DNA from 2 places in the Exiguobacterium sp. UBA3491 genome. Region 2 is predicted to be linked to the other one. Evidence: riboswitches for the same ligand, from Rfam matches in the RefSeq annotation. Region 2 holds a riboswitch; the other holds the start of a gene.

Region 1 (4,827 bases), on a different contig from region 2:
AGACGCACGAGGATCATACACGTTGTCTTGAGATGGGGTATGACTGGTTCCAAGGCTATTTTTATGCTAAACCGATGCTGATGAAGGGGAAAGCTGTCCCACCACAATTGCCGGTGTTGTTAAAGATGCTGAAATGGCTTGATACGGATGAGAAGTACGATGAAGTCATTGACGAGATCGAAGCCAATCCGTATATCAGCATCCAGGTATTACAACTGATCAATTCTCCGGGAGTGGGATTACGCAATACGGTTAGTTCCGTTCGTCAAGCGATCTCACTACTTGGCTTTGCTCAACTTAAAAGCTGGATTTCGTTGATTGTCTTACGTGAAATGAAGCTCGCAAGTCCTTATGAATGGTCGAATGAGTTGCTGCGATCTTCCTTACATTGCGCAAAGCTCTGTGAGTTGTTTGCAACAGAAACAAGGACGCTGCAACAAGAGAGTGCCTATATGATCGGCTTGTTATCGCATATCGATGCGTTATTGTCCGTTGATATTGACGACATCATCGATCAATTGCCAATCGAGGAATCCTTGAAGATTGTCCTCCAAGGAAAAGACCATCCGTTCCGGGATTGTCTAGTGCTTGCGATCAGCGCAGATCGCGGTGATTTCGAACAGTTCGAATTGCTCAGTCAACGGTTAGGTGTATCACTTCCGCGAGCATATGCGTTACTGACGGAAAGTCAGGAGTGGCTTATGCAAAAAGAGATGCATCTTCAAGAAGAGACAGATGCCATTCTATAAAAAAAAGAGCCCTGAGGCTCTTTTTTTTATAGACATGGACCTGCTGACTTGATCGCATCCGTCGCACTTTCGAAACGAAGGAAATTATGTTGGAATTTCTCAGCAAGCGAACGCGCTTGTGTGTTGTATTCGTCAGGATTTGACCAGACGCGTACCGGATTGAGTAATTCACTTGGAACACCAGGAACTTCAAGTGGCATATGAAGTCCGAAGATTGGGTGCTCTTCTGTTGGAATCGTTGCAAGTGTTCCGTTGACGGCAGCGTTGACCATCGTCCGTGTATACGATAGCTTCATTCGACTACCTGTCCCGTAAGCACCGCCTGTCCAGCCTGTGTTGACGAGATAAACGGTCACACCGTGACGATCAATCAGTTCTCCGAGCATCGTCGCATACTTTTCAGGTATCAGTGGAAGAAATGGTGAACCGAAGCATGTCGAGAACGTTGCTTCCGGTTCCGTGATACCACGCTCTGTTCCAGCAAGTTTTGATGTATAACCTGATAGGAAATGATACATCGCTTGTTCTTTCGTCAACTTACTGATCGGAGGCAAGACGCCATACGCATCAGCCGTCAAGAAGACAATCGTCTTCGGATGACCAGCCCGTGATGGGACAGCGATGTTATCGATCGCTGTGATCGGATAAGCAGCACGTGTATTTTCAGTCAACGATGTGTCATCGTAATCAGGATGACGAGATTCATCGAGCACGACGTTTTCAAGGACAGTTCCGAAACGGATCGCATCAAAAATTTGCGGTTCTTTTTCGCGTGACAGATTGACCGTCTTCGCATAACATCCACCTTCAATGTTGAAGACGCCGTCATGCGACCAACCATGCTCATCGTCACCGATCAATTGACGGCTATCGTCTGCTGACAGGGTGGTCTTACCAGTACCGGATAGACCGAAGAACAAGGCGACGTCGCCTTCGTGTCCGACGTTTGCTGAACAGTGCATCGAAAGGACATTTTCTTGTGGTAAGAGGTAGTTCATGACGGAAAAAATCGATTTTTTGATTTCGCCCGCATATTCGGTTCCGCCGATCAAGACGATCCGGTGTTCAAACGACATGGCGATGAATGTCTCGGAATTCGTTCCGTCAACGGTAGGATCTGCTTTGAAATGTGGCGCGTAGACGACCGTGAACGGTTCGAAGGCAGCCACTTCAGGATACTCGCGTAAAAAGAGTTGTTTGGCAAACAGGTTATGCCAAGCGTATTGTGTGAGCACACGAACCGGAAGGGTGAAGTGCGTATCTGCCCCAGCAGCAGCTTCTGTGTAGTAGAGCTGATCGGCTTCGTTCATGTAACGAAGAACCTTTTGTAACAATTGTTCAAATTTGTCTCCATCCATCGGTTGGTTAACATGACCCCAATCAATGTGAGACTCGCAGGAAGAATCACGGACGATGAACTTATCTTTTGGTGAACGACCTGTAAATTTCCCCGTTTCTACAGATAGTGCGCCGTTCTCAGTAAGGACACCTTCTTCGTTTCGAATCGCATGTTCGACAAGTTCAGCAACAGATAGTTGTTTGAACACATGCTCTTTCTTGAGTAGTTCTTCGATATTCAGGACCGTCATCGGCATCCTGACCCCACCTTTCCCCTACGTTGGTTTTGGCTCACTGAATTTAGTATGACACATTTATTATATATGACATACTAAAGAGAGCGCAATCATTTTCTGGTGCTGATTTCTATTTATCTGGAAACGCTTTCAGCATTAATAGTTTAACATCTCTTTTAAAAAGTTTCGACTAGAATTTGAAACCTTGCTTGACAGAGTAGGTACAACTTTATATCATGTAATTCGTAACGGATACTCTTATTCTGAGCAGGTGGAGGGAACAAGGCCCGAAGAAACCCGGCAACCGTCCTACATTAATTCATATATTAATGAGGGAAAAGGTGCTCTCCTGAAGCGAAGTAAACACTTCGAACGATAAGAGGGTAAAGGAAGAACGCACAACCTTTCCCTGACCATTTTTTGGACTTGGAAAGGTTTTTTTCATTTTACCGTCCCACTCAACTAGGGGAAATGAGTACACCGTCAAATTCTTTTTTGGGAGGGTCATACATGACAAACCTTAATCGCCGACTATTCACGTCGGAGTCAGTCACTGAAGGTCATCCAGATAAAATCTGTGACCAAATTTCGGATTCAATCCTCGATGCGATTCTTGCAGCGGATCCAAACGCACGTGTTGCGGCAGAAACTTCTGTTACAACAGGTCTCGTTCTCGTTGCAGGTGAGATCACGACATCCACTTACGTCGACATTCCAAAAGTCGTTCGTGAAACGATTCGTGAAATCGGCTACACACGCGCGAAATACGGTTTCGATGCGGATACATGTGCTGTATTGACATCGATCGATGAGCAATCAGCAGATATCGCTCTTGGTGTCGACCAAGCGCTTGAAGCACGTGAAGGTAGCATGTCTGATGCAGAAATCGATGCAATCGGTGCAGGAGACCAAGGTCTTATGTTCGGTTACGCAACGAAAGAAACACCAGAACTCATGCCACTTCCAATTTCGCTTTCGCACCGTCTCGCACGCCGTTTGGCAGAAGTGCGTAAAAACGGTCAACTCGACTACCTTCGTCCGGACGGAAAAACACAAGTCACGGTCGAATACAACGAGAACAACGAGCCGGTTCGTGTCGATACGATCGTCATCTCGACACAACATGCGGAAGAAGTTACGCTTGAGCAAATCCAAGCTGATTTAAAAGAACACGTCATCACACCAGTCATCCCGGCTGAATACATCGACGCAGCAACGAAATTCTTCATCAACCCAACTGGTCGTTTCGTCATTGGCGGACCACAAGGAGATGCTGGATTGACTGGTCGTAAGATCATCGTTGATACGTATGGTGGATACGCACGCCACGGCGGTGGAGCATTCTCAGGTAAAGATCCAACAAAAGTCGACCGTTCAGCTGCATACGCAGCACGTTACGTCGCGAAGAACCTCGTTGCTGCAGGTCTTGCAGACAAAGCAGAAGTTCAACTCGCTTACGCAATCGGTGTCGCACACCCAGTATCAATCGCGGTTGATACATTCGGCACAGGAAAACTTCCTGAAGCACAACTCGTCGAATTGGTTGCTGAAAACTTCGATCTTCGTCCGGCTGGAATCATCAACATGCTTGATCTCCGTCGTCCGATCTATCGTCAAACAGCTGCATACGGTCACTTCGGTCGTACAGATGTTGAGCTTCCATGGGAGCAAACAGATAAAGCAGCAGTTCTTGAAGAACAAGCAAAACGTTTCGCATAATCAAAAAGTCCGGAAATCCTACTTGGGTTTTCGGGCTTTTTTGTTTCCGCGGAACTTTGCAGGAAACGAATGTTTTTTCTAGAAAAGGGTAAAAGTACATGAGTCGATTTGTATGAGTATAAAGGGGGGTTCCGATTATGGAAATACGCGAAGCTATTCCAGCTGATGCAGGACGTATTCATGACATTGCTATCACATCTTGGTTGGATACGTATGAAGAAATCTATTCCGAAAGTTCGAAAGCGCATTTCGTGCAGGAGGCGTATCCGCAAGAAGAAGTCGTTCGTGCGATCCTGACAGCGGAAGAAGCACGGGGAGAGTATTTTTATGTCGGAATCATCGACGAGGAAATCGTCGGTTTCATTCATGCTGTTGATGTCGAAGGAACATGGGAGATCATTCGGCTTTACGTCCTGCCGGAATATCAGCAAAACGGAATCGGAAGACGTCTGATTCGTGAACTCGAACGACAAGGAGCCGTCCCACTCGAAGTCTACGTGGAAGCACGTAACTATAAAGCGCGTCAATTCCTGACCTCATTTGGATTTGAAGAACTTAGTGAGATGACGGAAGAAGTGTTTGGGCAAGCGGAATCAGTCGTTCGTCTTCGCCATGTTGCCTCGTGAAATCCGTCTCGGGACGGTTTCGTTTGCGTTTGAAATAAGGTATCGTGAAAAGGAATTATGAAGTGAAGAGGTGAGTTTGTGGTTGAACAACCAACAGGAATCATCGTATTAGTCTATCCGTTACAACTGCGTGCCCGTCCGAGTGAAGCTTTGATTCGA
Region 2 (4,827 bases):
CGTTGTCGGTACGGGTTCCGATAAATAGCTTGCATCGATACCCGCGACATGCAGTGCGCCCGTATCCCAACCTAATTCATGAATATTAAAGAGACCAGTTGCTGAAGCGAGAGAGTGGTCGATGACATATGTTCCGAACAGTCTTTGGAACACGAACTCCTTGATCCCGACATACTTTTTCGTTTGAGCGTGGAGCTCCGGACGATCTTCGACGAGCCAACTGATTTTGCTAAGCGGTGACATCGGATGAATCGGTGTCCCGGTCCGGTGATAGATCGAGAGACCATATTGTTCCTTAATCTTGTTCGACCATGCTTCACTCCGACTGTCCGCCCATGTGATGCAGGCAGTCAACGGTTGATGTTGTGCGTCCATCGCAATCAAACTGTGCATGGCACTACTGAACGCGACGAACTTCGGTGGCATGCTCGGATGACGTTTTGTGATCAATCGGATGGATTCGAGTACGGCATCAAAAATTTCTTCCGGATCCTGTTCCGCCGTCGAACGGTTCGGTGTGTGGAGTGGGTAACCGACGTTCGTTTGTCCGATGACCTCTCCTTTTGTCGTAAATAAGACTGCTTTCGTACTCGTCGTTCCGATATCGACGCCTAACATGTATTCAGTCATGTGAATCGACTCCTTTCGACATCATTTGTTGCGTTTTCCAGAGATCTTCGACTTCCTGAACATCATCAAAGTTCTGATGTAAGGAAGCAACCATCCGTTCACGATCTCCTGTCTCGATCGCTTCGATATACAAGGCATGGTTCGCGAGGATGCGTTCAAAGTCTTCGATGTCTTCCTCGAATCGTACCCGCATTGATAGGAGGATGAAACTTTCCATGACTGGTTTGAGATTTTGCCAAATCATGCTGACATACCCATGATCGATCGAGCGGATGATCGTTTCATGAAACAGTACGTCTTGGAAAGAGAATTCATCAGCATCCTTATATTTGATGGCAACCTTCATCATTTCGAGAATTTTGCTGAGTTCACGGACGAGTTCTGCCCGTTCGACCTTAACAAGTCGCTCGAAGACGAACGTTTCGATGAGTAACCGGACATCATAGATTTCTTGAATGTCGCGCTCGGATAAACCGACGACGACCGCCCCCATTCGTTCGAGACGAATCAACTGTTCGGCTGCAAGGACCTTTAACGCGTCACGGACAGGTGAGCGACTGACTGAAAAATCAAAGGCTATTTTGTTTTCGGATAAAATGGTACCGCTTTCAATTTTTCCTGAAATGATCCGCATTCGTAGTTCGTGCGCGACACGATCTCCGGCAGAAGCTTTTGACAACCACTTCAAGGGGTATAACAGTTCTGACATAAAATCACCTGATTTCTACATTGAGTATACTTGTATACAAGTTAGTATATACGTTTTTTTCTAAAATGCAAACGCTTCACTTAAATCTTAACGATTCAACTGGCAATCAGGAAATCGATTCCAAATATGTTAGGGTGAAGGAGTAATCAATAATCAGAACGGGTAAGGAGGAGATAGTACATATGAACATTTTAGTTGTAGGTGCAGGAGCAGTCGGAGGTTATTTCGGGGGCCGTCTTGCTGAGCAAGGTGAACAGGTGACCTTTCTCGTCCGTCCGAAGCGATATGAACAATTACAAAAAACAGGTCTACAGATCACTAGTCCTCATGGCGATATCACGATCACGCCTCAGTTAGTGACACGAGACATGCGACCGGATCACGTATTTGATGTCGTTTTGCTTTCGACGAAAGCCTATCACTTAGATGATGTCTTAAAGGATCTTACGCCATTCGTTTCGAACGAGACGTATATCATTCCTTTATTGAATGGCATGCAACATATTCGGCGGTTAACAGAAGTCTTCGGAGAAGAGCGTGTACTGGGCGGTCTTTGCTTCATTGAATCGACGCTTGATGCAGAAGGACGCATTTTACAGACGAGTCCGTCACATCGACTGTTGTTTGGCTCACGAACCGGCAAACCAACAGCTCGTTTGCAGGAGATCGCAACACGTTTTGCGAAAGCGAAGGCACCGATGGCGTACTCGATGCATATCATGGATGACATGTGGCAAAAGTATCTTTTTATTTCGACATTTGCGGGTGTGACGACGCTATTTCGTTCAGCGATCGGTTCGATTCGGGAAGAAGCTGTCGGGCGTCAGATGATTGTAGACGTCATGAACGAAGCGAAACAGGCGATGGAAGAACAGGGCGCGGTCTTCAATGACGATACAGAAACGGTGCTATTGAAGCAGATGCATGCGATGGAAGATACGATGAAATCGTCGATGTTGCGCGATATGGAAAAAGGTCAGCCAGTCGAAGTGGAACATTTCTTTAGTACGTTGCTCGAAACACGCTCTTCACGTCATCTTCAACTGATTGAATCTAATTTATGGATCTATCAAAAAAATCGGGAAATGCCTGTTGACTGAATTATCTGCATTCTGATATGGTTAGGAACAATTACATACTTATCCAGAGAGGTGGAGGGACTGGCCCTATGAAACCTCAGCAACAGGTCGAAAGATACTGTGCTAATTCCTGCGGGTGCTGCACCCGATCGATAAGATTTCCGAATTGTCGACCGACGCATCCGTGAGGATGCGTTTTTTGTTTGAAATAGGTGGAACGAGGAGGAAATGGATTCATGAAAACGAGCGGAGCGTTTCGACGCAAGATGGAATCACGTCATCTGATCATGCTGTCGTTAGGTGGCGTCATTGGAACAGGATTATTTTTAAGTACAGGTTATACGTTGGAACAAGCGGGACGTGTCGGAACGATTTTGTCGTATTTAATCGGAGCCGTCGTCGTCTACTTAGTCATGTTAAGTCTTGGCGAACTCGCTGTACACATGCCGGAAACCGGATCATTCCATAAGTACGCAACAAAGTATATCGGACCCGGTACCGGTTATACGGTGGCCTGGCTCTACTGGCTGACGTGGACGGTCGCCCTTGGTTCAGAATTCACGGCAGCAGGCATTTTAATGCAACGTTGGTTCCCGTCGATTCCAGTCTGGGTGTTCAGTGCATTATTCGCTGCGATGATCCTTGGTATCAACGTCTTGAAGGTCCGCGTATTTGCTGAAGTCGAGTTTTGGTTCTCCGCCATTAAGGTCGTAACGATCATTGCTTTCATTTTACTTGGTGCAGGAGCCATCGTTGGCTTCATCCCATTACAAGATGGTAGCCCGGCACCATTCTTTTCTTCCTTAACGGAAGGAGGATTGTTTCCAAATGGGGCATTTGCGATCTTCATGACGATGCTTGCCGTGAACTTTGCTTACTCAGGAACGGAATTGATCGGCGTCGCAGCGGGTGAAGCGGTCGATCCGAAGCGGACGATTCCGCTTGCGATCCGAACAACGATTTTGCGACTCGTCCTCTTTTTCGTCGGTACGATCATCGTATTAGCCGTCTTATTGCCAACGGAAGGGAAGGGCGTGCTCGAAAGTCCATTCGTTGCGGTGTTTGAACGAATCGGGATTCCGTATGCGGCAGACGTGATGAACTTCGTCATTCTGACAGCGATCTTATCGGCAGCGAACTCTGGGCTTTACGCTGCCTCCCGGATGCTTTGGTCGCTTGCGAACGAACGCATGATTCCGCGCTTCTTCGCCCAGGTGACACCAAGTGGGGTTCCACTTCGAGCTGTATTGTTCAGCATGCTTGGCGGAGGACTTGCTTTGCTTTCTAGCATCTATGCAGCAGGAAGTGTCTATATCGCGCTCGTCTCGATTTCCGGTCTTGCTGTCGTCGTCGTCTGGATGAGTATCAGCGTTGCGCAGTATCGCTTCCGGAAACAATTCCTCCGCGAAGGGCATGTGGTCGACGAATTGGTCTATCGTACACCACTCTTTCCATTGGTACCGATCGCCGCTTTCGTCGTCTGTTTGATTTCCCTGATTGGTATCGGATTTGATCCGACGCAACGAGTCGCCTTGTATTGCGGTATCCCATTCATCGTGATCTGTTATGTCGTTCATGCGTTCACGAATTCTTCTCAGAAACGGAGTGTTGAAGATGTCCCGAATCAAAAATCCAGTTGACCAACGATTACAGGAAGTTCCTTTTCTTATTTTAGATGGTGCCCTTGCGACCGAACTCGAACAAAAGGGATTCGACCTGAACGATCCACTTTGGTCGGCACGCCTCTTAATTGAAGCACCGGAACAGATTGAGCGTGTCCATCACGATTACTTTGAAGTGGGCGCCGATGTTGCGATCACCTCAAGCTATCAAGCAAGTATCGAAGGATTCAAGCAACGTCACATCACGACCGAGGAAGCACAAGCGTTAATTCGACAAACGGTTACCTTAGCGCAAGATGCACGGACGCGTAGCGGAAAGAGTGCCGCATTGATCGCGGGATCAGTTGGTCCTTATGGTGCCTACTTAGCAGATGGTTCTGAGTATCGCGGTCATTATGGTGTGTCAGCAGATGTGCTAGAAGCCTTCCACAGACCACGCATCGAAGCATTGATTGAAGCGGGGGCTGATCTGCTGGCATTCGAGACAATTCCGTCGCTTGAGGAAGCTGTCGTGTTGTTCGGGATTCTCGAAGCGTTCCCGGAAGTATCTGCTTGGCTGACGTTCTCGCTTCAAGATGCGACGCACATTAGTGAAGGAACGGCACTTGCGACGTGTATTGAAACGGTCGGACAACATCCACAGCTCGCAGCAATCGGTGCAAATTGTTTTCCAGCATCTTACGCGACCGATTTCATCCGTCACGTCAAGGCGTTGACGGATGTGCCAATCATCGTCTATCCGAACTCTGGTGAGGTCTATGATCCGGTCGCAAAAACATGGTCAGGT

Evidence for each region. A riboswitch is a leader RNA that binds a small molecule or an ion and turns the genes downstream of it on or off. The one in region 2 is predicted to bind S-adenosylmethionine.
Region 1: linked by a shared signal. The riboswitch ahead of metK (methionine adenosyltransferase) and the one ahead of B4F99_RS06125 (amino acid permease) in region 2 are both predicted to bind S-adenosylmethionine.

The regions. Positions count from the first base shown of each region.
Region 1 is NZ_DFQK01000028.1:173,064-177,890, forward strand. It holds gene B4F99_RS10680 (EAL and HDOD domain-containing protein) at 1-749, shown strand, start outside; gene pckA (phosphoenolpyruvate carboxykinase (ATP)) at 776-2,344, opposite strand; SAM riboswitch class I at 2,579-2,705, shown strand; gene metK (methionine adenosyltransferase) at 2,834-4,042, shown strand; gene B4F99_RS10695 (GNAT family N-acetyltransferase) at 4,180-4,668, shown strand; gene B4F99_RS10700 (serine aminopeptidase domain-containing protein) at 4,747-4,827, shown strand, end outside.
Region 2 is NZ_DFQK01000017.1:65,731-70,557, forward strand. It holds gene gntK (gluconokinase) at 1-630, opposite strand, end outside; gene B4F99_RS06115 (GntR family transcriptional regulator) at 623-1,339, opposite strand; gene B4F99_RS06120 (ketopantoate reductase family protein) at 1,522-2,439, shown strand; SAM riboswitch class I at 2,476-2,577, shown strand; gene B4F99_RS06125 (amino acid permease) at 2,655-4,058, shown strand; gene mmuM (homocysteine S-methyltransferase) at 4,033-4,827, shown strand, end outside.